One region of the Leptolyngbya subtilissima AS-A7 genome, then DNA from elsewhere that is predicted to be linked to it. Evidence: riboswitches for the same ligand, from Rfam matches in the RefSeq annotation. Region 1 holds a riboswitch; the other holds the start of a gene.
What was found. Region 1 has a riboswitch for cobalamin ahead of NC979_RS11055 (HupE/UreJ family protein). Riboswitches for the same ligand answer to the same signal wherever they lie in the genome.
Positions count from the first base shown of each region.

Region 2: linked by a shared signal. The riboswitch ahead of NC979_RS02175 (hypothetical protein) and the one ahead of NC979_RS11055 (HupE/UreJ family protein) in region 1 are both predicted to bind cobalamin.

Region 1 covers NZ_JAMPKY010000004.1:306,654-321,299, forward strand. Annotated here, with positions in the region: gene NC979_RS11035 (hypothetical protein) at 1-361, shown strand, start outside; gene NC979_RS11040 (DUF3493 domain-containing protein) at 498-782, shown strand; gene NC979_RS11045 (ligase-associated DNA damage response exonuclease) at 1,059-2,051, shown strand; gene NC979_RS11050 (hypothetical protein) at 2,099-2,713, opposite strand; gene NC979_RS11055 (HupE/UreJ family protein) at 2,885-3,541, opposite strand; cobalamin riboswitch at 3,594-3,765, opposite strand; gene NC979_RS11060 (ABC1 kinase family protein) at 3,883-5,529, shown strand; gene NC979_RS11065 (FAD-binding domain-containing protein) at 5,687-7,117, opposite strand; gene NC979_RS11070 (hypothetical protein) at 7,240-7,404, shown strand; gene NC979_RS11075 (ferredoxin) at 7,917-8,216, shown strand; gene NC979_RS11080 (inorganic diphosphatase) at 8,342-8,851, opposite strand; gene NC979_RS11085 (TLTLP motif-containing protein) at 9,100-9,288, opposite strand; gene NC979_RS11090 (resolvase) at 9,877-10,293, opposite strand; gene NC979_RS11095 (FAD-dependent oxidoreductase) at 10,431-12,386, shown strand; gene NC979_RS11100 (hypothetical protein) at 12,489-12,965, opposite strand; gene NC979_RS11105 (hypothetical protein) at 13,077-13,652, opposite strand; gene NC979_RS11110 (histidine kinase) at 14,095-14,646, shown strand, end outside.
Region 2 covers NZ_JAMPKY010000001.1:464,677-479,322, reverse strand. Annotated here, with positions in the region: gene NC979_RS02230 (metal ABC transporter permease) at 1-231, opposite strand, end outside; gene NC979_RS02225 (YkvA family protein) at 231-518, opposite strand; gene NC979_RS02220 (hypothetical protein) at 672-881, shown strand; gene NC979_RS02215 (aldo/keto reductase) at 846-1,808, opposite strand; gene NC979_RS02210 (DEAD/DEAH box helicase) at 2,024-3,598, shown strand; gene NC979_RS02205 (pyridoxal-phosphate-dependent aminotransferase family protein) at 3,822-4,970, opposite strand; gene NC979_RS02200 (hypothetical protein) at 5,408-6,619, shown strand; gene NC979_RS02195 (Uma2 family endonuclease) at 6,759-7,592, opposite strand; gene NC979_RS02190 (hypothetical protein) at 7,563-7,724, shown strand; gene NC979_RS02185 (ureidoglycolate lyase) at 7,855-8,370, shown strand; gene NC979_RS02180 (DUF1636 domain-containing protein) at 8,367-8,795, opposite strand; gene NC979_RS02175 (hypothetical protein) at 8,869-9,327, opposite strand; cobalamin riboswitch at 9,447-9,636, opposite strand; gene NC979_RS02170 (hypothetical protein) at 9,705-10,022, opposite strand; gene NC979_RS02165 (aminopeptidase P family protein) at 10,264-11,592, shown strand; gene NC979_RS02160 (response regulator transcription factor) at 11,706-12,467, shown strand; gene NC979_RS02155 (response regulator transcription factor) at 12,680-13,366, shown strand; gene NC979_RS02150 (hypothetical protein) at 13,462-14,163, shown strand; gene NC979_RS02145 (peptidoglycan recognition protein family protein) at 14,160-14,646, opposite strand, start outside.

The DNA of each region.
Region 1 (14,646 bases):
GCTAGATGCTGTGACCCAGATTTTGGGCGAACCTGAGGAAGTCGGCGAGAACAGCGAGTGTCCCTCTGGCCCGCTGACGATCGCTAGATGGTCTAATGGTTTGGCGTTAAATGCTGCTGACGATACCTTTGTGGGCTGGGCTATGCAGTCTGGTGACGATGACACCGCCCTGACCACCGTCTCAGGCATTGGCATTGGCTCCACCCGCCAGGAGCTAGAAGAGGCTTACACCGTCGAGGTGATGGACAGTTCTCTCGGGGTCGAGTTTTCGGCAGGGAATCTCTTTGGGCTACTCACCTCACCCGAACCCACCGGCACCATTACCAATCTGTGGGCTGGGGTAGCCTGCAATTTCCGGTAGCGCGACCCACCAGAAGCCAATTGGGGGGAGCAACTTCTAAGGTGACTGTCGAGGCGCAGGGCGGCTGACTCAGCCGTCACTGCGCAGGGAATGCCTTGTAGGATGACAGTATGCTCTCCTGATTAAGGCCCGATTGATGCGCCCTGAATATAGCCGCCCCGACCAACTGCCGGATAAGCCCCCTCCGGGCATGAGCCCTGAGAAATATGCCCGGCTCAAGGCCGAAGCTCAAGCGCCCTACAAAAGCTTGCGTAAGTTTGTCTATGTCGCTGTAGGGGCCTCTGGAGCGATCGGGGCGTTTGTCTTTTTTACCCAGCTGTTGGCCGGGCGCGATGTGGGCAATGCTCTGCCCAACCTGGGGGTGCAGCTTGGGGTGATTGGGATCGTAGTGCTGCTATTTCGCCTCGAGAAAAAGGATTAATACTCAACCAGGCTCGGTAGATCGAAAACAATCCTTTCTGACGAGATCTAGCCCTCTCCCTAAATCCCTCTCCCAGGTTGGGAGAGGAACTTTGAAAGGTCCGGATTCCCTCTCCCAGAGAGGAGAGGAGCTGGGGGAGAGGGCTAACAGGAACTTTGCGATCTACTGAAGCTGTTGTAACAAGCTCTAGCGGTCTAGGGTTCAGGGTTTAAGGCAAGTCGTGCACCTGAACCCTAGCCAACCTGTCAACCCCTATCCTGCCAATTTCTTTAACCAATGACATTGATTACCGTGCGCCCTGAGGGGCTCTACTGCGAAAAAGGCGGTTTCTATATCGACCCCTGGCGCGGGGTTGAGACAGCGCTGATTACCCATGCCCACAGTGATCATGCGCGATCGGGCTCGGCTCAGTATATTGCCACGGCTCAATCAGAGGGTATTTTGCGCCGGCGGCTGGGGGAAGACATTCAGCTCCAGGGAGTTGCCTATGGAGCACCGATTAAGCTGGGCGAAACTTGGGTGTCGTTTCACTCGGCGGGGCATGTGTTGGGCTCGGCTCAGATTCGCGTTGAGCATCAGGACGAAGTCTGGGTTGTGTCGGGCGACTACAAGCGCGGTGCCGACCCATCCTGCGCCCCTTTTGAGGTGGTGCCCTGCGACACGTTCATCACTGAGGCCACCTTTGGCTTGCCGATCTACCGGTGGGAGAGTGGCGCTGAAACCACACGCCAGATCTATGACTGGTGGCAAGGCGATCCTGAGCGGCCATCAATTTTGTTTTGCTATGCCTTTGGTAAGGCCCAGCGGGTGTTGAGTGAATTGACCCAGCTCACCGATCGCCCCGTCTACGTCCACGGTGCAATCCACGTGCTGACTGAGATTTACCGCGAGCAGGGCGTGGCCATGGTGCCTACCATCTGTACCTCAGAGATGCCCCGTACCCACAGCTTCACGGGCGAGCTGGTGCTGGCGCCGCCTTCGGGCCATCGCTCTAGCTGGATGAAGCGGTTTAAGCATCCCCAAACGGCCTTTGCTTCGGGGTGGATGGCGGTGCGGGGAGCGCGACGGCGACGGGGCTACGAGCGCGGTTTCGTGCTCTCTGACCACGCCGACTGGCCAGGGCTGATACAAACGGTGAAGGATACAGGAGCCAAAACGGTGTACGTCACCCACGGTCAGTCAGACGTGGTGTCGCGCTATCTGCAAGAATCGTTAAACCTAGAGGCTATGCCTCTGGAGACGCTGTTTGAGGGAGAAGGAGATATTTAATGGCCGCAACCCCTTGGCTGGACGGAGCGATGGGCGGGCTAGCGCTGCTAATTTTGCTGGGAGGTCTGTGGATGCTCTTGAGCGGCGTGGGAGACATGGACCGCTGAACCTGAGTGCAGGGCGGCGGTGACGTAGGCCACTAGTTTGCTGCCGCCGTAGAGCACGGTAATGGCAAACAAGCCTCCAGCTACCCAACCTTGGACCCGCTGGGCAATCCACACCAGGGCTAGGACGAGGGCGATCGCATCTAACCCAAGCACATCAAGACGCGATCGCCAGCCTGCGGGCTGAATCGGTTTCGGGCTAGCAGGCTCTAAGCGAATGGAGGCTGCCAGGTTAAACCCCAGCAGGCTGACCAAGATTAGCCCCATCCCCCAACCGAGATGGCCCAGGGCGGCTATGGAGAAGCCTGCCACTTGACCAGCTATTGTCAGCATGACCACACGACTAAAGTGGCCCAGGCGCGGATCGCGCGATCGCTGGCCCACTATATCTCCATGGCGCAGGTCTACCCGAGCCATATGGGCCTGCTCTAGACTCATCAACATCAGCGACAGAGCCAGCAGGCGATAGGGCCAGGGATGGGGCTGCAATGCCTGGTATAGCAGCCCAACCGTTGCGGGCATGAACAGGGCCGCGGCCCAAGTTGGAGATAGGGTCATAGGGAATGCACCGCTGGCTCAACCAAACGGATTAAGCATACCGCCAGACCGAGAAGTTAGACCTAGCTCTTGTGCCTATTTCGCAACAGGCTCAGCCTAAGAAAGGGAATTTGGCAGGATTTGGGAATGACAGACGCTCAACGGCGTTGTGCCAACTCCCGCCTCACGATCCTAGGTGGGCAGCAAACCGTTGAGGAGCGCGGTGGCAAGAAACGTGGCTCCAATACCGCAGATCACTAGACCGGCCCGCTGTACGAAAAGAGTTGTAGACCGTTGGGTGAGCTGTCGCCCGACCAAAAAGGCAGCGATCGCAAGCCCCATCTGCACTGCTGTAAACCCAGCGAGATAGGCCACCAACGGCATGGATTCTGCACCAAAAATGGCCTCGCCGTAGGCAAACCCATGGAACAGCCCAGCTAGCACTGCCAAGCCTGTGATGGCGCTACTTTGAGGACGGTTGCGTAGCGCAAGCAGCACCCCAAACCCAAGCACTGAGCCAGCAATCACAAACTCCACTGCCGGTAACGTTAGCTCTGCCAGGTGCAGCCCTGTGCCAACCATAGCCGCCAGCACAAAGGCAGCAGGAATGACGATTCCCCAGGTGCTAACGGCTGCCAGTAGGCCCACAGCAACCACAAAGGCCACATGGTCGAGGCCAATAATGGGGTGAGCCAGTCCCGACAAAAACCCCTCAGCAAAGTTAGCGGGCACTCGGCCCCCGAGCGGATGGTGGGCCAGGCTGGGCAGGGGCAGCAGCAGGGCGGCGATCGCGCCCCCGATGCTACGACCTATCCGCTTCTGCGAAAAACCAGTCTTAATTGATTCCAAAGCAGTAAAGCGATAATTCATCCGTACCTCGCAGACGAAGAAAGAACAGTGGAAAACAGACCTGCGATCGGCGGGCATTCTGGCTCAGCGTCTTGGTGTTGGGCGAATACCCCCTCAACACCAAAACAGCTTTACAGCTGCGGGACAGCGGCAGACTTGCACTGCACTTTCCCCCTTGCCTCCAGTGGCTGATCCCCACCGGAACCGACAACGCCCAAGCATCATAGCATCGGGTGAATCTGGCCCCGCCGCTGGTTTATCAATAGTCATCTGGCGCACCACACGCAGCCAACGCCTTACCTAGGTGCGCTAGCATCGAGCAAAACCTACCCCTGCCCCCAATGGTTTCATCGTCTCGTCTGGCTCGGCAAAAAGAAATTATTGAAGTGGTGCTCGGCAACGGCTGGGACTACATGCGGCAGCTATTGGTGGGAGGCAAAGCCGATGAGCCCGAGATTCCGCCCCCCGCGGTGCTGCGCAACATTCTCACTGACCTGGGGCCGGTCTACGTCAAGCTAGGGCAGTTGTTGAGCACCCGCCCCGACCTCATGCCCCCGGCCTACATTGAGGAGCTCAGCAGCCTACAAACCACCGTACCGCCGGTAGACCCTAAGGAGATCGAAGCTTACATTCGCCAGCACCTGGGCAAGCCTCCCGAGGAGCTGTTTGAACGGCTGGACTATCAAGCGATCGCCGCCGGTTCCATTGCCCAAACCCACAAGGCGCTGCTCAAAGATGGTCGGCAGGTCGCTGTGAAGGTGCAGCGCCCCGGCATCGAGCGCCAGGTCGAGCGCGATATGACCCTAATTCGCGACGTTGCCCGGCTGGTGTCGGCTACCCAGTTTGGCCAGCGCTACAACGTAGTCGATTTAGCTGAAGAGTTTGCCGATGCCATCAATGCTGAACTCGACTTCACCACGGAGGCGGGCTACACTGACCAGCTGCGCCGCAACCTGTCTAAAAGCGCCTGGTACGACGCCAACCAGCTGATCGTGCCACAGATCTACTGGGATCTGACCAACACAAAAATTATGACCATGGAGTGGCTGGAGGGCACCCCTCTGCTCAAGGCCGATTTGCTGGCCGAAGATGCCCACAGCGATGCCGTTGGTCTGCGATCGGCCGCTACCACGCTGCTGTTTCGAGCCTTCTTCAAACAGTATTTTGTGGACGGGTTTTTCCACGCCGATCCCCACCCTGGCAACATTTTTTACTTGGAAGATGGTCGCCTAGCCCTGCTCGACTGCGGCATGATGGGCCATTTGGATCCCCGTACCCGTAACACCATAACCGAGATGGTGCTGGCGATTGTTAACTGCGACGCCCAACGCTGCTGCCAACTCACCCTACAGCTGGCCGAACCCCTCAAACCCGTCAACCTGGCTCGCCTAGAGAGCGACTATACCCGTCTGCTAGGCCGCTATTACGGGCTCAGCCTAGAGCAGATCAACACCGCCGAAATTTTTGGCGAAATCTTGGCGGCGGGCATTCGCAACAACCTGCGCTGGCCCGCCAACGTGGGGTTGTTCACCAAATCCCTCGCTAACCTAGAGGGAGCGGTCCGGCAGTTCAATCCCGGCGTCAACCTGCTCGAGGAGGTGCGCCCGCTGATGGCCGATCTGTTTCGCCAGCAAATGGTGGGGGATGACCCCTTGCTGGCGCTGCTGCGCACGGGGCTAGAGTTTCGTAACCTGTCACTGAGTTCGCCGCGCCAGCTAGGCTTTTTGCTCGATCGCCTCAGTTCAGAGCAGCTCAAGTTTAGCCTCAGCATTCAGGGTGTAGACGACCTGCGCCGCAGCCTGGATGAATCTTCTAACCGCCATTCCTTTAGCACCGTAGTGGCAGCGCTGATCATTGGGGCGGCGATCGTGTCCACGGGGCAGCAGACATCCCAGGGGCAGATCTTGAGCATTATCTTGTTTGCGGCGGCTAGTTTCTTTGGGCTGTGGCTGCTGTTTAGCATTGTGCGACCGCGACGGCGACGTTAGGCCCGCTCAGCGGTTAAAGCGTCTGCGGTTATGAGTCTGCTAAGCCAAGATGACAGATCAGCGAAGGTTTAAGGTGTACGGTTCAAGGTAGGTCGTGAACCATACACCTTAAACCCTGAACCTATGTGGCTCCTGTCACAATCAACTTGGTCACGTGTTAAGCCCTCTGAGCTTTGTACTTATCTTTAAACAGCGCCTGCTGAATTTTGTGATCGACGATGGGGGCAGGGTAGTCGCCGCGATCGCGCTCCGCAATCTTTCCCATCACTAGTGCCCCCGTATCTAGCGACCTGAGCTCCGGCACCCATTGGCGAATGTACTCGGCTTCGGCATCAAACTTTTGGGCCTGGCTGGCGGGGTTAAAAATTCGCAGCGGTTTGGGATCCATGCCGCTAGAGGCGCTCCACTGCCAGCCGCCGTTGTTGGACGACAGGTCACCGTCCACCAAATGCTGCATAAAGTATTTCTCGCCCCACTGCCAATTGACAATCAGGTCTTTGGTGAGAAAGCTGGCCACAATCATACGGCAGCGGTTGTGCATCCAGCCCATTTCGTTGAGCTGGCGCATAGCGGCATCGACAATTGGATAGCCGGTGCGCCCCTCACACCAGGCGGCAAACTGCTCTTCATCGTTCACCCAGGGAAAGTCCTTCAACTGGGCTCGGTAGGGGCCCTTGGCCAGCTCCGGGAAAAAATACATCACGTGCTGGTAAAACTCGCGCCAGGCTAGCTCCTGCTGCCAGGTTTGCACGCCGCTACGGGTTTCATCGCTGCGACTTTGTTGGTAGGCGGCCTCGGTGGCGGCCCACACTGTGCGAATGCCCACGGCCCCAAACTTCAGCGCCGCGCTGAGCCGCGAGGTGCCATTTACAAAAGGAAAGTTGCGCTGCTCGTCATAGTCGTCAATAGCGCGGCTGCCATCGCAAAACTCCTCAAGCCGCTCCAGGGCACCCTGCTCCCCCGGTTCAACGGGAAAGCCATTTTCCCAGGTAAAGCCTAAATCTGCGGCGCTAGGCAGGTCGATACAGCCCGCTTTTTTGGCGGCATCTACTTGCTCGGCACTGAGAGGTTGCAGCCCCTCCGGTGCCGGCAGGGGCGCTGCCTTAGAGCGCTTCACCCAGTTGCGCCAGAAGGGGGTATAAACCGTGTAGGGTTCGCCTGCCCCAGTTTGAATGTCTCCAGGCTCGTGCAGCAGCTGATCCCAAAAGGTGGTGCGAAACTCAATGCCGGCTTCTTTGAGAGCCTCGACAACCGCCGTATCGCGCTGGCGTGAGTAGGGCTCTACATCACGGTTCCAGTGAACGGCATCGACTGCTAGCGCTTTGGCTAGAGCCGGAATCTGTTGGCGGGGATCGCCCTGAAGAATGAGCAGCTGGCCGCCTGCTTGGGCGTAGCTATCCCGCAACCGCTCTAGACAGCCAATCATGTAGGCTACCCGCGCCGGGGCGACATCACCGTTGTCGAGAATGCCGGGATCTAGGCAGAATACACCGACCACCTGGGGGGTGCGATCGCGGGCCGCTGCCAGTCCCACATTGTCCCCTAGGCGCAGATCGCGGCGGTGCCAAAACAACAGTAAATCGACCATGAATGCAGCTCACCCTTGCTCAGCAAACCGATTCAGTATAACGACATTAGCTCCTCGGGTTAGGCAGCTTTTATCATGGGGCAGCACCCGTTTGTAGGCGGCTCACTTTAAGGAGATTAACCATGCTGCAAAATAAGCAAATCATTATGCGCACCTTCAATGGCTACCTCGACTTTGTTACCGAGAGTCAGCCGGCCGTGTCGCCCGATGTGGCCTGTCAAGTGGCAGCCCTGCTGACCCAGGCCGAGTTCAATCTGCAAATGTCTGAAAATAGCCGCAAGTCTTAGGTCGTAGCAAAGAGGATTTTGACGGGTTTTGACGAGTTGGGTTTAGGGTCTAAGGTTCAGGGTTTAGGGCAGGTCATGCACCTTAAACCCTAAACCTTGCACCTTGAACCTCGACTGACCAGTCGTCTTTAACTTGACAGACTACTTCTTTGGCTAAGGGCATCGGTGTCACTGAGCTGCTGTTTGATTTCGCTGCTGGGGTGGCCCGAGCGTTGGGCTGCCCTACTTTTTGTGAACAGTTATTAGAAAAGCTATGCGCGTTTGATCGGGCGATCGCCACTGTCTGACGTTTGGGATCCTAACAGGGTATAAGCAAATCAACCCATTACTTATCGGTTTGATTACGAATCCCGTTCAACCAGGGGCGAAAAAGGCAAGACAGGCTTCAGGTTTTCCCGTAGTATCAAAGTTGTGTTAGGTCTGCTCAGAGCAAATCCTGGAAACCTTATCCGAAGGGTGTTCTGTAGCCTAAAGATCGATCTGCAATCTGTATTTGACGAGAGGATAGCACCATGGCAACCTACAAGGTTACGTTGATTAACGAGGCTGAAGGGCTCAACCAAACCATCGACGTCGATGACGATACTTACATTCTTGACGCTGCTGAAGAGCAGGGTCTAGACCTGCCCTACTCCTGCCGGGCTGGAGCTTGCTCCACCTGTGCTGGCAAAATCACCGCTGGCACCGTTGATCAATCTGATCAGTCCTTCCTGGATGATGACCAGATTGGCGCTGGGTACGTGTTGACCTGCGTTGCCTACCCCACCTCCGACTGCACCATCTTGACCCACCAAGAAGAAGAACTCTACTAGGTCTGAAGTGCCTAGCCTCGCGCGGCGGGGTTAGGCCTCCAAAGGGTTTTCCTAATTAAAGAGGGATGCTTCGTCGACGAAGCATCCCTCTTTTGTGTAATTGGTACTCTAGGCGGGTCGGAGGGTTACTTCGCCGCCGCGATACACTGCTCTACCAGAGCAGACACCTTATCGACATTCTGCCAGCCGAGAATTTCGGTCACCTTCTTCTCCAGATTTTTGTAGGAGCGGAAGAATTCAGCGATTTCGTCGAGGCGGTGGGGAGCCACATCGTCCAGCGATTTGACGCTGGTGTAGCGGGGATCGGCAGCGGGCACGCAGAGAATTTTCTCGTCGCGATCGCCGCCGTCAATCATCTCCAGCATGCCGATGGGCCGCGCTGCTATCACACAGCCGGGGAAAGTGGGCTCATCCATCAGCACCATGCCGTCGAGGGGGTCGCCATCGTCAGCTAGGGTATTGGGCACAAAGCCGTAGTCGTAGGGATATTTCACCGACGAAAATAATACCCGGTCGAGAATAAACGCGTTTAAGTCTTTATCAAACTCGTACTTGTTTTTGCTGCCGCCGGTAATCTCCACCAGCACGTTGATCAATCCAGGCTCAGGCTGAGCTGGAATACGAGATAGGTCCACAACACTACTCCAATCAATAAAAAGCTGAATGTACAGGACAGAAGAAGGCTCAAGCCTCCCCAGCGCACTGCTAAGTACGGTCGCCAGGCTTCCGCAAATGCCCTTCCGACATAGTATTTTACGGGGCAGTGGCCCCTTTTCCGCATGGTTTAGCCTACCGACCCCAAACAAATCAGCGGCTTTAACGGGAGCGACTCCCCTGCGTGAACGCCCCAACAGTGCGTCCTAACTATGCTCTGGGCATTGCCCTAGCGCCCCGCTGAGGCTGGTACCGAGAAGGTCGGGGGCTGTTCTAGTTCTGCCGTCGCCGCTGAAAAATGGGCGACTACAAACAGTGGCAGAGTTAGGGTTAGTACCGCAATTAAAACGCCCAACACGTTAGATGAAGGACTAGGAGGTTCCCCCGCAGGGGTATCCGGTTGACTGACAGAATCCATACAGTGAAATAACAGAATTCAACAAGGGATACAAATCTGAGGTCGAGGCCAAGGCCTAGAAAGCTCAGACCGTCCCATATATCCAACCCTCGTAGGTAGACTCGGTTGAGACTACCACCGGCGTGTACTCATCTTGGATGAGAGTATCGACGATCTCGAAGTGGAAAACGGTTCCATCGAAACTATATGCAAGGTTATAGCAATCGATCCATGACATTGATCACTCCAAAGGCTTAACCTTTGGCCAAACCAAGCCCACAGGTTTAAACCAATTCTGAATCTAGCATTCCCGACGGTTGAGGGAAATTACGGATATCCCTCTGAGGGTAGAGAGAGGGATGGGGGGATGAGGAGGGTAGGGGAGGTAAGGAGGACGAAGGCCAGGAGGTTAGAGGGTTTGAGTCAACAATGTAACGTTTTTGAAGAGGGGTCCAGATTGGGGAGAGCGTCCTACTTTTTATATAGATTTCATAGATAGGAACAGAAAACTTGAGCATTTGGTTATGACTTTAAGTTTTTAGACAACGCCAATTTACATAAATCCTAAATATTGAGCATTAAATTCAAAGGTTTAGCTGAACTAACCCCTTACTCCCCACTCCCCCGCTCCTCCAACAGCAGCCGAATCGCTCGCAGTTCCTGCAACATCTGCCGCATTAGGTCATGGGTCAACGTCTCCTCCGGAGGCTGCACTTGAATGGTGGGGTGCAGGCCCAGCACTTCTTCAGCGAAGCGGCGCACTTCCTGGGGGCGAAACTCGAGGGGATCGTCTTTGTCGCGGCGCACCTCAGGATTGAGCTTAGCTTTGTCGTAGGGGGGGTTGAGAGTTGCGGAATCGGTGTTGGCGTAGCGGTATACCGAAGCCCGCGATCGGTTGAGGTACTTTTGCACCGCGTCTACCGACAGCAGCGCCCCAGTGTCTTCGGCGGTTCCCGTCCATCCGTAGGCTGAAGCAGAGCTGGCACCGTCAGCAGAGTTGGAGACAAAGGGCGAATCGGGGATCATAGGGCAGAACGTAGCGGATCTGTGGCTACTGTATCAGGTTCATCCTGGTCTGGATTGCCTGTAACAGAGCATGCCAAGGGCGATCGCTGGTGGGAAAGGTGTGCTAAAACCTTGGCAGCGTTAACCAGGATTTAGGTGTGAAGGGCGATCGCAGGCAAACTCAGCGGCGAATCTGGCGACGGTGGCGGCATTTGCCAGGGCTGGCCGCTCTTATGTTTGGGGCGGGGGCGATCGCCGGGCTTACCGCATCGCGCTGGTCGCCCACTCCAGCACCGGGGGCTGGGGGCGACATTACCCCTGCCCTGCGGCTGCAGGGCATACCGCAGCCCATTGTGTTCAACGGTCGCCCGCGCATCGATCCGATGCCCCAATTCAAAGAGGTTTGGGAATGTCAGGTGGTGGTGGTGGGCGGTTCCCTCGGTGGAGTCGCCGCCGCTGGCCACGCTATGGCCAGCGGTGCCACTACCTGCCTAATCGAAGTTGCCCCTTGGTTGGGGGGACAGATTAGCTCCCAGGGTGTCTCTGCCCTTGATGAGTCGCTGCGCATGCGCCAGGCTAACAATCTGTCGCCCAGCTGGCAGCGGTTCCGACAGATTATTAAGCAGCAGGTGGTCAACTTACCAGCCTGGAGCCCAGGCGGTAGCCCGCGATCGGTGGCCGACATCAACAGCTGTTGGGTGGGCACCCTGTGCTTTCCGCCCCAGGCTGGGGCCAAAGCCGCCGAACAGTTTTTAGCCGACACTAACCCCGGCGCCCCAGCGAGCCGCTGGGCTGCGATGACAGCGTTCAAGGGGGCTGAGTTTGACGCCACGGGCCGCCGCATCACCGCAGTATACGGAGTACGGCGCATTCCTAAAGACCCTAGCTATCGGCCTATGGGGCGACTGTCGGCAGAGCTGGCAGACTGGTACAGCTGGTCGCCCACCGCCGAGTTTGAGCGAGTGCCCGTCAAGCTACAGCCGCCTCCCGGCCAGTCAATGATTGTGATTGACGCCACCGACACTGGCGAACTGGTGGCCTGGGCTAAGGTGCCCTATCGCGTGGGGTCCGAATCAAAGGCAACCACAGGGGAACCCAACGCCGCCGCCTTTGACAACCCTGACTGTACCCAGGCCTTTACCTACCCTTTTGCTCTCGGCATTCACAATGATGGGGGCGACAGTCTGGCCGCTCTGGCACGGCTTCAGCCCACCTACGGCATCCATGAGCACCAAGCCTCGTTTAATTTGGAGGGATTTCCGTTTTTTGCGGGCAAGAGCGTCTTTCATTACCGGCGCATCGTCAGCCAAAACCGGGGCAACCCCTACGTCGGCTCTCCCGTCGCTGGCGATATTTCTATGATCAACTGGAACCAGGGCAATGACTGGAACTGGATGGATCCACCGCTACTGCTCAAAGCCGCTGAGCTGGAGGCCGCTGGCCAGCACCAGAACTGGATGGGAGGCCTATCATCGTCAGCGCTGAAATTTGGCGAAGAGAACGCGCTGATGTTTGCTCGCTGGCTGCTTGAAACCCAGTCTGGCCCCAGCTATCCTCTAGCCTACCTCTACGGGGCTGATGGCCCTATGGGCACGCTGTCGGGCCTCAGCATGGTGCCCTACTTTCGCGAGGGGCGGCGGATTGTGGGCCGCGCCGCCTATGGCCAAGATGAGTTTATGATTCGCGAAAACGATCTGCGCTACGGTTTCCCCGGTCAGCGCGACTTTAGCCCTACCACTGTTGGGTTAACTCACTATGCAATCGATATCCACGGCTGCCGCTACCGCAACTGGCTGCCCTCAGGAGAAGCCGTTGCTGCTCCGGCCCAGGAACCTCGAGTCAAGCCTGTGCAGCTTCCGTTAGAAAGTTTAATTCCCCAAGGGGTCGACAATTTGCTGATGGGCGGTAAGGCCCTGGCGGCCACCCATATCGCTAGCGCCTCAACCCGCATCCATTACGGCGAGTGGCAGGTGGGAGCCGCCGCCGGGGTCACCGCAGGCTGGTTGGTGTCACCTGGCGCACCCGTCAATGACCCAGCTGACGTGATCCCTAGCGGTTCTATAGGATCGCTACAGGAGGTGATGCGGTTGCAAGGGCTGAAGACCCATTGGTAAACGATGGACTCAGGTATACGTCACGGCCTGTACAGGCTATGCCGCTTGAGTTGAGCTGCGATTGCCCCATCAATCTCCTAAAGACTCAGAACTAGCGATGCTCTAGAAGCAGTCTGGCTCAGAAGTAGTTGGAGAAGCGTTAAACAAGGCAAACACCTGCCGACAGCAACGCCTTAGCCGTTCGCGACAGGTGGGATCGGGAGTAACCTCGCCCGAAAATGCCCAGTTGTCGATAGTAGATAGGCTCCAGCGCTTGCCGCGGTGGTCAAACCCGGCAAGGTCAAGACCAATCACCCGGCATTTTTCCTGGGGCGACAGGTTTTGGTTGGCATCATTTTCAAAATCGCTGTGTAAGCGAATCTGCACCAGCAAACTGCGGCACTGAAACAACCGACTCACCCCAGGAAAATGGAACCCCACATCGATGGAGTCAGGGTCGACTAGGTCACGGGTGTCAGGGTCATTGGCCCAGGGCTTAAGGTCGGCTCGCAGATCGGGAAACTCGGTCTTGAAGAGACCCACTACGGCGGCAATTTTGCTGGCAAACTCAATGCTGCTGGCCTGTTCTGCTGCGTTCACGCGACCTACAACGATAATAGGGGAGCTTTAAGCATAAACTAGCGCTCCCCTTTCAACAGTTAACTGGGTAACGGCTGAACCAACTTTGGACAACTTCAACCTAGCTCGCAGTTACTGAGCTGAGCTGACAACCCCACTGCACATTTCGATCATGCGGTGGTCGTTTTCGCTCAGGTCGCCAATGGCGTGGAAACCATCGAGACCAAAGGGAACTAGCTCACCAGAGGCATTGCTAGACGCTACCGCTGAATCTCCAACCATGGCAAGGCTGTAGGGGTAGGTGTCGGCTTGGTCGTAGCTGTTAATGACAGTCATGGCGATCTCAGTACCCTGTACCTGACCTTCAAAGCAGTCGAAGGACGAGCTGGGGTAGTACAGCGCGCCATAAACGCGATTGCCCGTGCGCTCTAGCACCACATAGCCTTGACCAATTTGATCAGGCTCGGGAACTTGGCCAAATAGATAGCGCTCGCCCACGGGCTCTGCAGCCGTCTGAGCAACCGCTAGTGCCTCGGGGGAGATGTGACTATCTACAGTTTGAGCTTGAGCGGCAGTACCTAATGCCGCAACAGTAGCTGCACCTAACAACACGTAGGATAAAGAGCGGCGATCGCAACTCCGGCCCTGGCCTGCAACTCGGTTTACCAGGGAAGAAAATAGGGTGGATTGAAACGTTTTGATACCCATTTTATTGCCCCCTTTTGTTTAATCTTTATAAATAGCTAATCGATCATTGAGAAAACTCAGTTCTCGCTTTAGCTCAAAGCTTCAATGCGCCGCTCCATGCCCCTTTCGGGTTCTGTGACTTGAACTCAATGTAGTAGACCTCAGCAACCAGATTTTCACCCTAACGGCGAACCGTAACAACTCTTGTTAGTGGTGGTCATTTGTTTGCAATTGGTCCAATTTAGCTATGAGTTTCGCCATTCGCCGAGGAGCGATCGCGCTACACACAACTTGTCTTGCCACTGGGTATAGTTTCGGGCCAATTCCTCAATTAAACATCTGCCGATGGGCCAGCTTGGCAACTGGTCAGAATTGGTAGAGGTCCTCAGTTAGGCTGTAGAGACTTGAGAGTCAGGGTAAAATCGTAGGTAGAAACCGGTTTTCAGACTTGCAGGAGACAGCAATGGAGGGTTCCTCCACTTCCTTTGATGACATTCGAGTGCCCCTCAAACTGCTGTTATTTATTGACAAGCGGCCCAGCCTGGCTCGGCAAATGCGCCAGATTAAGCAGTATCTGAAAACCCTAGAGACTCATTTTGAGTTCAACCTCGATGTGGTTGACATCGGTGAACAGCCCTACCTCGCCGAGCACTACAAGCTGGTCGCCAGCCCTGCGCTGATCAAAATTTCCCCAGCACCCCAGCAGATGCTGGCTGGTAGCGACATTATCAATCAGCTAGAACGCTGGTGGCCTAAGTGGCAGCAAGAGCATCTCGATACCCTCAATTCGCTGGGAGTGGAGGCCGAAACAGCCCTACCAGCCGACCCCTTGGCACAGCAAGCCGATCTCTTGACCACCTCTGCCGAACTCATAAAACTCTCCGATGAGATTTTTCGGCTCAACCAGACCCGTGAAGAACTAGAGGCCCAGCTGCGCTTCAAAGATCGCATCATCGCCATGATGGCCCACGACCTGCGCAATCCCCTCACTGCCGCCTCCATTGCGGTTGAAACC
Region 2 (14,646 bases), on a different contig from region 1:
GGCGGTGCTAAACAGACCCATGGTAAACGCCCCCAGCAGGATGGGGAGGTTGAAAAAGCTGGCGATCGCTAGACCCGGCAGCACCCCATGGGCTACCACATCCCCGAGCATGGCCATGCGCTGCACAATCAGATAGGTGCCGACCACCGGGCACAAGATACCTACTAGCAGACTGGCCAGCAGCGCCTGACGCATAAAGTCGTAGTTGAGCGGGTCAAGCAGCCAGTTCATTAGGAGTTCTTGGGGTCGGTAGGCAGAGATGTCACTCTGGTAGCATTGTCGGCCAGGGTTTTCTGAGCTTTTAGGGTCTGGCGGCGATCGAGTAGGACTTGGGTAATGCCAGTGGCTAGCAAGGTGGCCACTACGCCATCATCAATCCAGCCCGCTACGGGAATAAAGTCGGGGGAAATGTCGATAGGGCTCAGCAGGTAGATGAGCGACGCACCCATGACGACCCAGCGGTAGCGGGGATGCTTCAGTAGGCCGCTGTAGAGACGACTAAAGAACGGAATTTTCATGGGGGAGGCGGAGAGAAGGGCTGGGACTCGTCACCGACTACTTTAATACAATCTCTTGGGCGATCGTCTAGGCGCTTTCTGCGGACAACCTCGCAGCGAAACTACTGTGGATTTCTGTTTCCTCTAGAGAGCGCAAAGCCTACGCCCTTTAAATTGTCCACCATTACCACCACTGTCAAGCTCAGCGATCGCGGTGCCCCCCCACCGCTGCAACGCCTGCACCGCAAAGTCGAAGCTGAGCAAGCCGCTCGAACGTTCCTGCGCGGAGGGTTGGCGATCCTCGTCGAAGGAAATGGGCACATGGAGGGCCAAGGTAAAGGCAGTCCTTTACCCAAAGGCCCACATCACTGGGTCAGTGGGTAGGTCGTCAGTCACGGTGCGACTAATGGCATCGATCGCCGCCAAATCGTCCGCAGAGAGCGCAATCGCCGCTGCCTTGGCATTTTCCACGGCCTGCTCCGTGTTGCGCGCTCCGACGATCGCTGTGGTCTGAGGCTGAGCAATCAGCCAGGCTAGGGCCAAATTCCCCAAGGTGGTGTTATAGCGATCGGCGATAGGACGCAGATTCTCTAAGGCAGCCTGGGCTTTGTCGTAAATTGGCGGCTGAAACAGCTTGTTTTTGCTGCGAATGTCTTCCTTTGGAAACTGGTGGTCGGGGCCAAACTTGCCGGTGAGCAACCCCTGAGCCAGGGATGAGTAGGAGAGGATCGTCAGGTTATGCTCCACGCAGTAGGGCAACAGCTCGGTTTCCACCCCACGCCAAAAGAGCGAGTAGGGCGGCTGAAGGCTATCAATGCGGCCGTACTGCGCGGCCTCTTCGATCTGTGCCTTGGAAAAGTTCGACACCCCGATCGCGCGAATTTTGCCCTGTTCCTTCAGCTGATTCAGCGCTTCCATAGTTTCACCAATGGGCACCACCTCGCTCTTAAATGCCCCCGACGGCCAGTGGATTTGGTAGAGGTCAATAACGTCGGTTTGCATACGCTGGAGAGACTTCTCGCAGGCCTCGAGCACCTGGTCAGCCTTGAGGTGGTTGGCGAAGACCTTGGTAGCTAGCACAACCTGGTCGCGCCGATCCGACAGCGCCTTGCCCACCAGCTCCTCAGAATAGCCGTTGCCGTAGACCTCCGCCGTGTCGAAGGTGGTTATCCCCGCATCCAGCGCTGCCTGCATCGCGTCAATCACATCCTGGTCTTCTATGCCGACCCAGCCGCTCTTACCCGCCTGCCAAGTACCAAAAATCAGCGGAGTGATTTCAATATCGGTGTTGCCCAACTTGCGAGTTTCCATGCTCAAGCGCCCATCCCTGGATTTAGCTACCTGCATGATAGCGCCGTTGCCACTGGCGCTCTTGATCGCGAGAGCAGAAGGTAGTACCCGTTTATTATTGAGGGGGTGTTGGGTGACAGGTAGGTGACAGTTACCGGATATCTTGTGAACGCTCGAAACCAAAAAGCCAATCATTCGCCCATCCACCCAGTTACCCGCCCACCCATCCACTCCCCATGCCTCCCCAACTGCGCCCCTATCAGGTTGACCTCATCAATGACCTCTACCGCAAGCTCAACGAGGGGCACAAGCGGGTAGCGATTATTGCCGGCACTGGAGCGGGCAAAACCGTGATTAGCGGACAAATCTGCGCCCATGCCGAGCGAGCAGGGAAGCGGCTAATGTTCTTAGTACATCTGGATGTGCTGGTGGGCCAAACTTACGAAAAGATGGAATCTTTTGGCCTGCACTGCGGCTTTATAAAAGCGGGTTGGGAAGAGAACCGCGACGCCCCAATTCAGATCGCCAGCATTCAAACCATGTCAAAGCGACAGTGGTGGAAGCAGTGGGTGCCCGATGTAGTGTTCTACGACGAGGGCCACATTACCCTGTTTAGCCAGGTGGGCAAAAAAGTGCTCAAAACCTTCCCCAATGCCGTGCACCTGGTGATGACCGCAACCCCCAAGCGCCTGGGCAAGGAGCAGCTGGGCGACGTTATGGATACCCTGGTGGCCTCGCCCGTGCCCAGTGACCTGCAACAGCGGGGCTTTTTAGCCCCAATGAAGTACTACAGCATGCCCCCCGACGGGGTCGTCAACCTGAAGGAAGTCAAGACCGTGCGGGGCGACTACGATGAGGTCGGGCTGAAGAATGCCTGTGATCGCCCCGAGCTGATCGAAAAAATTGTCCGCGAGTGGCAGCGCCTCTGCCCCGGCAAGCGCACGATCGCCTTTTGTGTGGATCTCGAGCACGCCCGCCACGTGGCCGATGCCTTTCGCGCGGCGGGCATTACTGCTGACACGGTAGAAGGGAGCACCCCGATCAAAGACCGCAAACGCATGTACAGCGACCTGCGGGAAGAAAAGATCCTGGTGCTCACCTCCTGCAATGTGATCAGCATCGGCTTTGACGAACCCAGCGTAGAGGTGGGGCTGATGCTGCGGCCCACCCAGTCGAGCGCCCTACACCTACAACAGATTGGCCGAGTGATGCGAATCTCGCCCCAGACGGGCAAGCAGTACGGCATCATTCTCGATCAGGCGGGCAATCTGGAGCGCCTGGGTTTTCCCGAAGACATCAAGGACTACAACCTGCCGGTACAGACCCAAAAGGACAGCGAGGGGGGCAATCCACCACCGACAAAGCCCTGCCCCCAGTGCGGGCGCATTGTGCTGTCGTTCATCGCCAAGTGCCCCGACTGCGGCCACCAGTGGATTAATGAGCGCCCGCTCAACCTGGAGGACATGGTGGAAATTTACTCCGCCGACCAGGCCCACCAGATCAACGACATTCCTACCCTGGTAGAGCTGTTTCACAGCCACCGCCGTCGCGCCTATATGCGTGGCAATGCGCCAACCTGGGCGGAGCGATCGTTCTGGGAGCACTGCGGTCGCAGGCCGAAAGATGCTTGGTGCTTGGGCTCGATCCTCGGCCCTCGGCCCACCCCTACACAGATGCTGGAGTATTTTGAATACCTGCAAAAAAGCGCCAAGCGCATCGGCAAACGCCAGGACTGGATTGTGCAAGAGTTTGAAAAAGAGTGCGGCCCCGGCAGCTTTCAACGAATGGCGAATCTACGCCAAGTTATTTAACGACGAACGTAGGGTGCATTCGCGCAGCAATGCACCACCTCTTGGCGTAGATTCTCTAGGTGCATTGTGCTTCGCACGAATGCACCCTACCAGAAAGCGCCAAGTGCATTGGCAAGCGCTAAGACTGGATCGTACTGGAGTTTGAGAAAGAGTGCGGCCCCGGAAGCTTTCAGCGGATGGTGACCCGCGTTAAGCGATTTAGCCAGGGCCTTTAGGGGTGAGTCTAGGCCAGCAGAATTTGGCCAGCGGCGTTGACCCCAGCCCCAGGGGTGAACTGGTCGTAGCCCAGCTTGGTCAGGGTGGCTTCTAAAGATGCGACGGCGGTGAGAATGTCGCGATCGCTCACAAAGCCCAGGTGCCCAATCCGAAAGATCTTGCCCTTCAGGTGGTCTTGGCCCCCAGCTAAGACAATGTCAAACTGCTTCTTCATCACCGAGCGAATTTGCTCCGCGTCTACCCCCTGGGGCATGACGGCAGTGATGGCTGGGCTAGCGCAGTCGTCGGCCCCAAACAGCGGCAGGTTGAGGGCAGCCATGGCGGCGCGGGTGGCTCGCTTCTGGCGATCGTGGCGAGCAAAGATCGCCTCTAGTCCCTCTTTCTGCATCATTTGCAAAGCCGCGTGCAGGGCAAAGAACAGGTTGACCGGGGGGGTAAACGGAGTCGTATTCTTAGCCGCCCCTTTGCTGTAGGGCTTGAGGTCGAGGTAGAACTTGGGCAATGTAGCCGTTTCGTAGGCTTCCCAAGCCTTGGCGCTGACGCTGACGAAGGCCAGCCCGGGAGGAATCATGTAGCCCTTTTGGGAACCTGAAGCCACCACATCTAGACCCCACTCGTCCACCGGTACCGAGATAGCTCCTAGGCTAGTCACCGCATCCAGCATGATTAGCGCGCCGTGGGCTTTGACATGGCTGTTTATAGTTTCCACATCGTTGAGCACCCCGGTAGAGGTTTCGCTGTGGGTAATAATTACCGCTTTAATATCTTTAGCGGTGTCGGTCTCTAGGGCTGCTTTGAAGTCGTCGGGGTTGAGGGGTTTGCCCCACTCAGCGGTAATTTCGTGGGTATCGAGGCCGTAGGCGCGGGCTACTTCGCCCCAGCGTTCGCCAAACTTGCCGTTGTTGCCCACCAGAACCTTATCGCCCGCGCTGAGGAAGTTGATAATGCCGGCTTCCATGGCCCCGGTGCCGCTGGAGCAGAGCACCAGCACGTCGTTTTTGGTCTGGTGCAGCCACTTGAGGTTTTCAGTCACCTCGCCCATCAGGGCGCTAAACTCTCCGCTACGGTGGCCCATGGGATGCTTGGCCATGGCCAACAGCACCTGCTCGGGTACCGGGGTCGGCCCCGGAATCATCAGCATCAACTTGTTATCCATGCCTTACTGCCCCAACTCTGCGATCGAAGAACAAACCTCCAGCTTACCAACAAGGGTTAGAGGGTGAGAATTTTCTTTTAGGTGTTGTAAGAAGTAGCCAACGTAGTTTGAATCAGCCGCTGGTTAGGGTAGCAAAACCTGGGCTTTCTGGAAAAAGGGCGGCTATCTTGATGGTGCAAAAGGTAGTCAGCATCCACGCACCACCTCGTAAAGCCAAACCTGGGCATGGGCGACCATATCTTTATCTCCCACTCCAGCAGAGACGACCCCACCGTGAAGCGACTGTGGGAAACGCTTGAGTTGCACGGCCAAACTACCTAGGTGGATTCCCGAGAACTGGCCGGCGGGGATGCGCTCCCCCCAGCATTGAAAAGGCCATCCGCACCGCCCGCCATTTTTTGGTGGTCGTCAGCCTGGATGCCCTAGGCTCGGCCTGAGTGCAAAAGAAAATTCGCCTGGCCTCGGAGGTGGCTCAGACCCGCACCGATGGCTATAAGGTGATTCCTGTGGTGCTGCCGGGGGTACAACGGGGCATCCTCAAGCCCTTCTTCCCCAGCGAACCGATCCACATTTTCGTTAAAGACAGCTCCAACGGCCTCACCGAGGCCATGCCGCAAATCTCGGCGGCCCTGAGGTTAGAGCTGCCTGCGGATTTGGTCACTGGCGGACCCGTTGCGGTTGAACCCGTGGAGGAATTGCTGCTGACGCTCAGCGATCCCATTATTACCGAGCAGGATGGCATTCGCCGCGCCACCATCACCGCCGAACTCACCTACATTTCTACCGATTGCAACCGTGACCATAGCCGCCGTATTACCAGCCGCTGCGACCACTTTACCTCGCCCCCGGGGCCGGTGGAACTGGAAGAAATTCGCTGGTATGTGGAGCGCTACTACTCTTGCCCGTGGGTTTTGGGGTTTCGCATTACGCTATGGGCTCAGGAGGCAAGGGTATGCTATTGGCAGGGCAGGCAGGTGGAGTCGCCACCGATGGTATCGTCCCTGGTCCAACGTTACGTCAACGACATTCCTATGAATTTTTCTGCCTTTAACCGTCCCCTATTCTTGGCCGCCAATTATCCCCCTCATAGGGCCTGGAAGTTCTGCTTCCTCTGGGTTGGCTTGACGGTTTTAGGCTGCGGATTAGCCGTAATCAGCGTCCCTGCTGAGCAAAACCTAATCATTCCCTATGTTCTAGGAGCTGTAGTCGGTCTCTTGCAGGGTTCAATGCTGCGTTTGGGGGCTTCGGGAACAGTGCGATGGACTCTGGCCACGATGTTAGGGGTGGTCCTGAGCAGAATGGTGCGGCCTTATGTTGCCTTTCACAGCAGTTTAATCATGAGTGGAGCTGTTGGGGGCCTGATAATCGGTGGTATTCAGGGGCTAGTCTTTTATACCCAGATTCCTGGTATGGCCTGGTGGGTTTTAATTCAAGTCATTAGCGGTGCGGTTAGTTGGGGGCTGGGCTGGTTTATTTTGGGTTCTGTTACCCGAGCTATCGGCCATACAACCACCGGGTTGATTTTGACGAGCTCTGTTGCGATCGCCACGATGTGGGGTATTTCTGCCACCATGACAGCTATGGTGATGTATCGGTTGCTGGCTCTACGCCATGGCCGCTGTACGCCGTTGCCACCTCCTGAATCATGATGGGTTCCAGAGCTTCTTCCAACTAGTTAGTTAGTTCTGGGGATTGCAAAAACATACAGCTACTCTGGGTCCAGTCTTTCCTGAATTATTTGCAGGAGACGTCGTAATGGGCTGCCCAACGCCGGGCCGGTGAATCCATTTACGCCTGACCCACAATCGCATCAGTTAACCGCTCCAATTCTTCCTCCAGCGTATTGGCGGGCATGGTTTCCCCAGCCTGCCGATACCAGTAACGGGCGTTGCCGTTGTCTCCCTCGACCCGATGTAGGTAGGCGTGAATCAGGCAGGAGTTGCGATCGTAGTAGGGCTGCACGAGGTTGTGAGCAGCATCCCACTGCCCTGCTTTAGCTAAGGCTAACGCTCTAGCATGGTCACAGGTCATAACATGTCCTCCTTCCTCGGTTACGACGACGCGGCGGCAGTGTTGCGCTTGATTACGGCGATCGCTCCAGTGAAACCACAAATGCCTGGTGCTCTGGCGACTGAATACCGTTAACACCTGAGCCATATCTCCCTGTAGGATGGCGTTCGCCGCTAACCAAAGCCTCGGAAACTGACGGCTGCGAATCACCCCATCATCATCCACTGGCAACGGCTGATAATCACCATCGTTGAGCGCATATCGGTCAATTTTGTTTTCAAACACCTGCCAAACCAGGTACTCTGCCACCCCGTTGCGCCAATAGGCCTGCTTTTTATCGCCCTGGTCAATGGCCGCACTGCTGACGGTAATCTCAATCACCAGTTTCGGCGAACCTTCTAAGTAGCCATCTTTACTGAGTCGAGCCTGTCCGCCCGTCAATTTATCCATCACAAATACAATATCGGGCTGAGGCTCGTTATCTAGATCAATGCGCACTGTGGGTTCAATGCCTGAGCGAGTGCCGGAGGTAAAGGCCACATAGGTACCCAGCCGAGTATCTAATCGGCTGTGAAGCTCGGCGTGCTGTTGAAACCGCAGGGGCGAGGCCACATAGACGACTCCTTCGACCAGCTCGGCTTTGGTAACGGCAGCGGCGGCATGGCGCGCTCAAACTCAGGGCGGATGAGCGGTCGCCACTTTCCAATGGCGGTACCCGATACGCTGAAGCCTGGGGAAAGCTAAGCTGAGAAGCTATCATGGCAATAGCCTTGAGCCAGTGGATCTTATGATGGTCTCCTCCTACAAGACATCGAGCAACCACCGTAGGTAAGCATGAGCTAGCGATCGCCACAGTTGCAAAAACTCGGTACCAATGGATGACTCTCCCCCCCTCACCCTTCAGCAATTGACGGCACAGCCCATCACCCCAGAGAGCTTTGCACCCTTTGGTCAGGTGATCTTCCCCAGTGCCGACGGCGCTACCTTCGGCCCTAGCGATGCCCAGCTCAAGCTCGATCGCGGCATTCCCCACTTTTACATCATGACCCTAGAGGCCAAGGGCACCCGGTTTCGCACTATTACTCGGCACCAACGTTGTACCCAGTGCCTAGGAGCACTGGAGGGCAAAGATTGGTTTATGGCAGTCGCTCCACCGGGGAAGGCTGAGCAGCCCGACCCGAGTAAAATCCGCGCCTTTCACATTCCCGGCAACTGCTTTATCAAGCTAGAGGTAGGCACTTGGCACGCAGGGCCTTACTTTACCGATGCCGCCATCAGCTTCTACAACTTAGAGCTGAGCGACACCAACATTACTGACCACCAAACCTGTAGTTTGGCCCAGGATTTTGGGCTGGAGTTTGAGATTGTCGGTGGAGAGTGGATGAGTTAATGGGTAACTCGCGAAGCGCTCCGTTCCGGAATTGCAGCCTCTACTCCCTCGGCTAATAGCGGCGGCAGCACATAGGCTGTGGCCTGCTTGATGGCGGGCGATCGCAGCCCGTAGGGCACCTTGCCGTTAGCGGCAGCGGCGTACTGGCGACAAAACTCTGCCAAGTCGGAGGCTGACTGGCTGGGCAAAAGGTCATTGAAGATAAAGGTCAGCTTGCCGGGGGCGCTGAGGGCAGCGTTGCAGGCGCGATCGCAAGCAGCCATGCAGCGCACCGGCTGAAGGGTGATTTCGCCCGAACCGGTTTCGGCGGCTAGGCAGTTCGTTAGCTGGTCGATCAGGTGCTGCCCTCCAGGGGTATCGCCCACGCCAGACTCAGCGGCGGGGAATTTACACAGGGCGCAGACAAATAAAGTTGGTTGGGTCATTGGGTTCAAACAGATAGGTGAATAGGATTTGCCAGCCAGCCTCGAAGCTTGGGAGACCGACAAAACCGAGAAATTAAGATTTGGGAGTGACGGTAAACTCGGCCTGGCGATTCCAGGACAGATCGCTTCGCGAATCGCCCATCTGGCGAGAGCACTCCGGCGGTGGCACCGCCCACGCCTTTAGGCAGCTCACATAGGGGCGCGAGTCTCCAATCAAGAGCAAGATCGCATCCTGGGCGGGGTCGTAGGTCGCTATGGCCTCGGCTAGAGCAGGCAATTGATCAGCTGGCAGACCGAGGTCGTGACAGCAGGCAGCTACGACACCTGCGGCCACAAAACGGGCAGTGTAGGGCACCGCTGTGCGTCTCCAGTCCACCGTGGCGGTGCTAGCGTGAACCTCGCACAGCATCATGCCTCGGCCCTGCTGCAAAAACCCCTGCCAGGCGAGGTGACCTATGGGCAGCCAATATTCGCGAATAAACAGCGGCTGCCAATCGCTACAGCCCTGCCACACGCTGTCATCTATGCGCACAGCCACCACCGGCGATCGCTTGGGGCCTGGTGCAGCAGCAAAAAATATCGCCCAGGGCTACAGCGCCCTAGAGCAAACCAAAAACTATTTATAGTCATCTGTACCTCGCAGATGGAAATAACAGTGGGCATCCATCGGCGGGCATTCTGACTTGGAGAATTTTAAGGTCTAGACGTTGGAGAAGTGTCAATCCAAAATCCGAACTCTAAAATCGCCTCACAGCTGCGGGACAGTGGCAGATTTTCGCTGCGCTTTCCCCGTTTCCTTCAGCGGCTGACCCCCGCTAAAACCGACAGAGCTGCATCCTAACACCTTAGGGACGAAGCATCTGCAACAAATCGTTGCAACTTAGAGCTCAAAACTATCATCCATCAACGCTACCGCTTCTGAGGGGCAGGGCGACGGCGGTAGGCGTCCATATAAACCACGTTCTCTCCCGCGCGGTGGTCACCGTGGCCGGCCAACAATCCTGATGCTTTGACCTGCTGAGCCAGATCTACTGTCAGAGTTGAGCCTGCCTCTGGAGGCACTAGAATCTGCTTGAAACTGACTTTGATTTCGGTACCAGGAGCCCAGTCTTGCTGGCGCACCCAGCAGCGATCGCGCTCACACCGCACTACTACAAAATCGGGTACGTGGTCGTCTTGACCCTTAAGGCGAACCCGTGATCCTAGACAAATCGTTAAGGAAGCCATAGCGCTGCACCTGAGATAGGCTAGCCGTTATAGATTCAACAGTAGTTCATTTGAACTGAGCTTTGAATGGAGAATTCACAAAAAATTAATTTTATTGGTTTCATTTTAAGGGATGTTTCTCTTCTTTGGGGTTAACGACTGGCAATCGAGGTTTAAAGCTAGATCTAGCCTGTCAAGTTTGTTACATCTTTAGGACTGGTGTGCTGTGGCAGACTAAAGAGGTCGTCGGCTTTGGTTGTCTATGCCCCCTCAGACCACCTCTTTATCGCTGGCTGCGGCGCTACGGCAGCGCCGCGATCGCCTAGCTGAGCTTCATCCAGGGCCAGTGGTGCTGTGGTCGGGGCAGGCAGTGTCGCGCAACTTTCCGGCCAACACCTATCCCTTTCGGGCCAACAGCCATTTTTTGTACTTTGCGGGCCTGCCCCTGGCCAATGCTGCCCTTCATCTTGAAGGGGGAAGGCTGACGCTGTTTATGGATGAGACCTCCACCGAAGCGGCTCTGTGGCACGGGCCAAGCCCTAGTCGAGACGCGATCGCCGCTGATATCGGAGCCGACGCCGCCTATCCTTATCAAGACCTAGACGCCTATTTAGGCGAAGCGGCGACCCTTTCCGCCCAAACCACCGCCGCAGAACGTCGCAGAGCTTTGGTCGAAGCCCTGGTGGCCCTGCGATTGCACCACGATGACTACGCCCTTGACCAAATCAAACAGGCGGCGGCGGTCTCCGTCGCCGCCCACAAAGCCGGTATGGTTGCCACTCCGGGGGCAACCACTGAGGCCCAGGTGCGGGCCGCCATGGAGCAGGTGATTATAGGCCAGGGCATGACCTGCGCCTACAACAGCATTGTCACCGTCCACGGCGAAGTGCTCCACAATGAGCAGTACCACCATGCCCTGGCTCCGGGCGATCTGCTGCTAGCCGACGTAGGGGCCGAGGCCCCTAGTGGCTGGGCTTCGGACATTACTCGCACCTGGCCTGTATCTGGCCAATTCACCGCCCCCCAGCGGGATATATACAACCTGGTGCTGGTCGCCCACGATGCCTGCATTGCCGCCGCTCGCCCTGGGATTGAGTACCGAGATCTACACCTGCTAGCCTGCCGCACCCTGGCGGCGGGGTTAGTCGATCTGGGGATTCTGAGGGGAAACCCTGATGCTTTGGTCGAGCGGGATGTGCACGCCCTATTTTTTCCCCATGGGGTGGGGCATCTGCTGGGGCTAGATGTGCACGATATGGAAGATTTAGGGGATATGGCGGGCTATGAGCCAGGTCGCTCTCGCAGCGATCGCTTTGGGCTCAAATTTCTTCGCCTAGACCGGTCCTTAGCGGCCAACATGGTAGTCACCATCGAACCCGGCTTTTACCAAGTACCCGGTATTCTCGCTCTGGCGCGGCAGTCGGGCCAGTACGACGATGCCATTAACTGGGACCGTCTCAAGGCCTTTGACGGGGTACGCGGTATCCGCATTGAAGATGACGTGCAAATCAACTCAACGGGTTGCACTGTTTTAACTGCCGCCCTTCCTACCCGCGCTGATGCTGTAGAAGATCTGGTTAGCAGAGCCTAAGGAGCTTTTTCTACCCACTCCAAGCTGGAGTTTACAAAGTCTTAGCTTTTGCTAGACCGCTCATCTCTCTGCGGGCTGATATGATCTCAGTGAGCAGTTTTTAACCATTTCTTATGGATTCTGTAGACCTCGCGCCACAGGCTCAGCCAAACCTACGGGTTGGCTTAGGGCGGGTACTCATCGTCGAAGATGAAGAATTGATTCGAGAAACATTGGCCTTTGGGTTGGCCGAGGAAGGATTTGATGTTCTCGTTGCCGAAGATGGTTTGACTGCTCTCGATATGCTGGGCGGCACATCGGTGTCGAGCCGCACCGACCGACCCGAAGTCAACCTGGTGGTACTCGACCTCATGCTGCCCGGCATGAATGGACTTGACCTCTGCCGTCTGCTGCGCCACCAGGGCATCGACGTGCCCATTTTAGTGCTCAGTGCTAAGGGTACCGAAACCGATCGCGTGGTGGGGCTCGAAATTGGTGCCGACGACTACTTAAGCAAGCCCTTCGGCATGCGGGAACTGGTTGCCCGGTGCCGGGCACTGCTGCGCCGACAGCGTGGCAAAGCTAGTGTTGAGAAAGATAACGTGCTCCGATTTGAAGACATCATGCTCCATCCCCAGGAGTGCCGTGTCTTTTTGAAGGGCGAAGAAGTTAACCTTTCCCCCAAAGAATTTCGAATTCTGGAACTGTTTATGAGCCAACCCCGGCGAGTATGGTCGCGGGATCAGATTATCGACCAGGTTTGGGGGCACGATTTTATGGGCGACAACAAAACCGTAGACGTGCACATTCGTTGGATTCGTGAAAAGCTGGAGGTTGACCCTAGCCACCCGCAGTACCTGAAAACCGTGCGTGGCTTTGGTTATCGTCTGGGCTAAGGGCTGTCAAAACCCGTTGCCAGGGGCTATGTTAATCCCTGCGGAGTGCCTACTTCACAAGACTTTAACTTCAGCAACAAATAAACCGAGTCCTTAAATTGTCGTTTAGGCTTAAGGGGCAGGAGCGAAAGTCGGCTGCGTGCCAAGGCTGAGAGCGTGGCCGTAGGCTGTGATGTTTGACCTGTCAGCCGCTCTAACCCTGGTAGAACGCTATGCCGCTCACCATTTTAATTGCCGAAGACGACGAGGGCACTCGCCTTGCGTTGTGCGATTATTTAGAGCTTGAAGGCTATTCTGTACTGATGGCCAGCCACGGCGAGATGGCGCTGAGCCAGGTGTTTAGCCACCAACCCCAGCTCATCATTACCGACATCGGCATGCCCGGTCTCGATGGATTTACGTTGGTGCAAAAGGTGCGGCAGTATCCGGCTTTTCGGCTGCTGCCAGTGATTTTCCTCACCGCCCACAATCAGACCCAAGACCGAATTCGAGGCTACCAGCTTGGCTGTGACCTCTACTTGCCCAAACCTTTTGAGCTGAAAGAAATCGGAGCGATCGTGCGCAATTTGCTGGAGCGATCGCAGCTGATTCAGTCGGCATGGATTCAGCAGGTGGCTCTTAGTACTGCTCAGCAGCGTGCCCTTCAGTCGAGCGAAGTCAGCGAAGCGGTTGAGCCTTGGACCCCTGACCCAATCGACATGGTGGCTGAATTTACTGCTCGGGAACAGGATGTGCTGACGCTGCTATCGGACGGGCTATCGAATGCTCAAATAGGCGATCGCTTATTTTTAAGCCCCCGCACCGTCGAAAAGTATGTCAGCAGTCTGCTGCGCAAAACCGAGACCAGCAACCGTTCTGAGCTGCTGCGGTTTGCCATTAGCCACCACCTGGTGCCCTAGCCATCAACCGTTCAGAACAACCGCGCCTAGTCTCGATCAAAGCAATAGCCCGGCTACCTGACTTGGGCCCAAGCCGCTCGACTCGGTGAATCACCATGGCGCAATTGTGGATGACAGTAGTTTTTAGTCTGGCGTTAGTGCCCTTAAGCGCCTGCCAACTTCAGGAGGCGCTGCCCGAGGCACAGCCGTCGGAGCCCAGCACTGCCGCTGAAACACCGGCTACCGCAGCGCCCGATGCGCCCGGCGAGGATTTTGACAAGCTGGTGATTCCGGGCGAGCGAGTGGGGCCGGTTACGGCCCAAACGAGCCGCGCCGATTTAGCTAGTTTCTATGGTGAGGCTGCCCTGAGCGATCGCCCCATCTCCCTAGGGGAAGGCAGCACAGAGGTGGGCACAGTGGTCAATCCTGGTACTGACCAACAGTTTGCCGTGGTGTGGGCTGACGACGCTCAAAGTCGGCCCCGGCTCATCAAAGACTTTGGCCAAGCCTGGCAAACCCCAGAGGGGTTAGGGGTGGGTGCGCCCTACGCTGAGGTTCAAGCAGTGCTGGGCGACTTCGACCTCTACGGCTTTGCCTGGGACTACGGCGGCACAATTGTGCTGGAAGACACTACCCTAGCCCAGTACGACGACATCCTATGGCTGCGCCTAGCCCCCTCAGACGCAGCTATAGCAGCACATCTCGAAGCCTACGAGGCCACGATGGGTGACGAGATATTTGCTAGCAGTGACCCGAACTTAACGGTGCTCGAGCCGTCGGTGTACGAAATGGTCGTGTCGTTCGACGTCGCCCCCTAGCCTGTCAGGCTGCTACGGGTGGGGTAGCGGCGCAGCTGGCTAAAAAAGCTAGAAGAGTTAAAGCTGCGCGGATCCATGCGGTTGCCGGAGCGATCGACCGCTTGGTGGGTGGTAATCCGGCTGTCGGGAATGGTGGTCTGAGCCAGCAGCCAGGCTAGGGAATCATATTGAGCTTGGGTATAGCCGCTGTGGCTCCGGCGGTTGTTGAAGCCATCGCCGGGCGTCTCCAAAGACACATGGTAGGCAAAATTGTTCACCGAGGGGGGAAACGCCGCATTGGTGCGCACCGCCTCTGGGCCATTAGGGCCATTGAACACGGAGTTGCCGGCTCCAAAAGCCCGTTTTTCAGGCGGCACGATGTAGTAGACCGTGCCATCGCGGCCAATTAGGGCATGGTAGCTGACCTGGTCTTGGTCGCGCGGGTGCCGCGTCCGGAATAGGTTAAGGGCACTTTGAGCCGAGCCCACGGTTTCGTGCAGCACG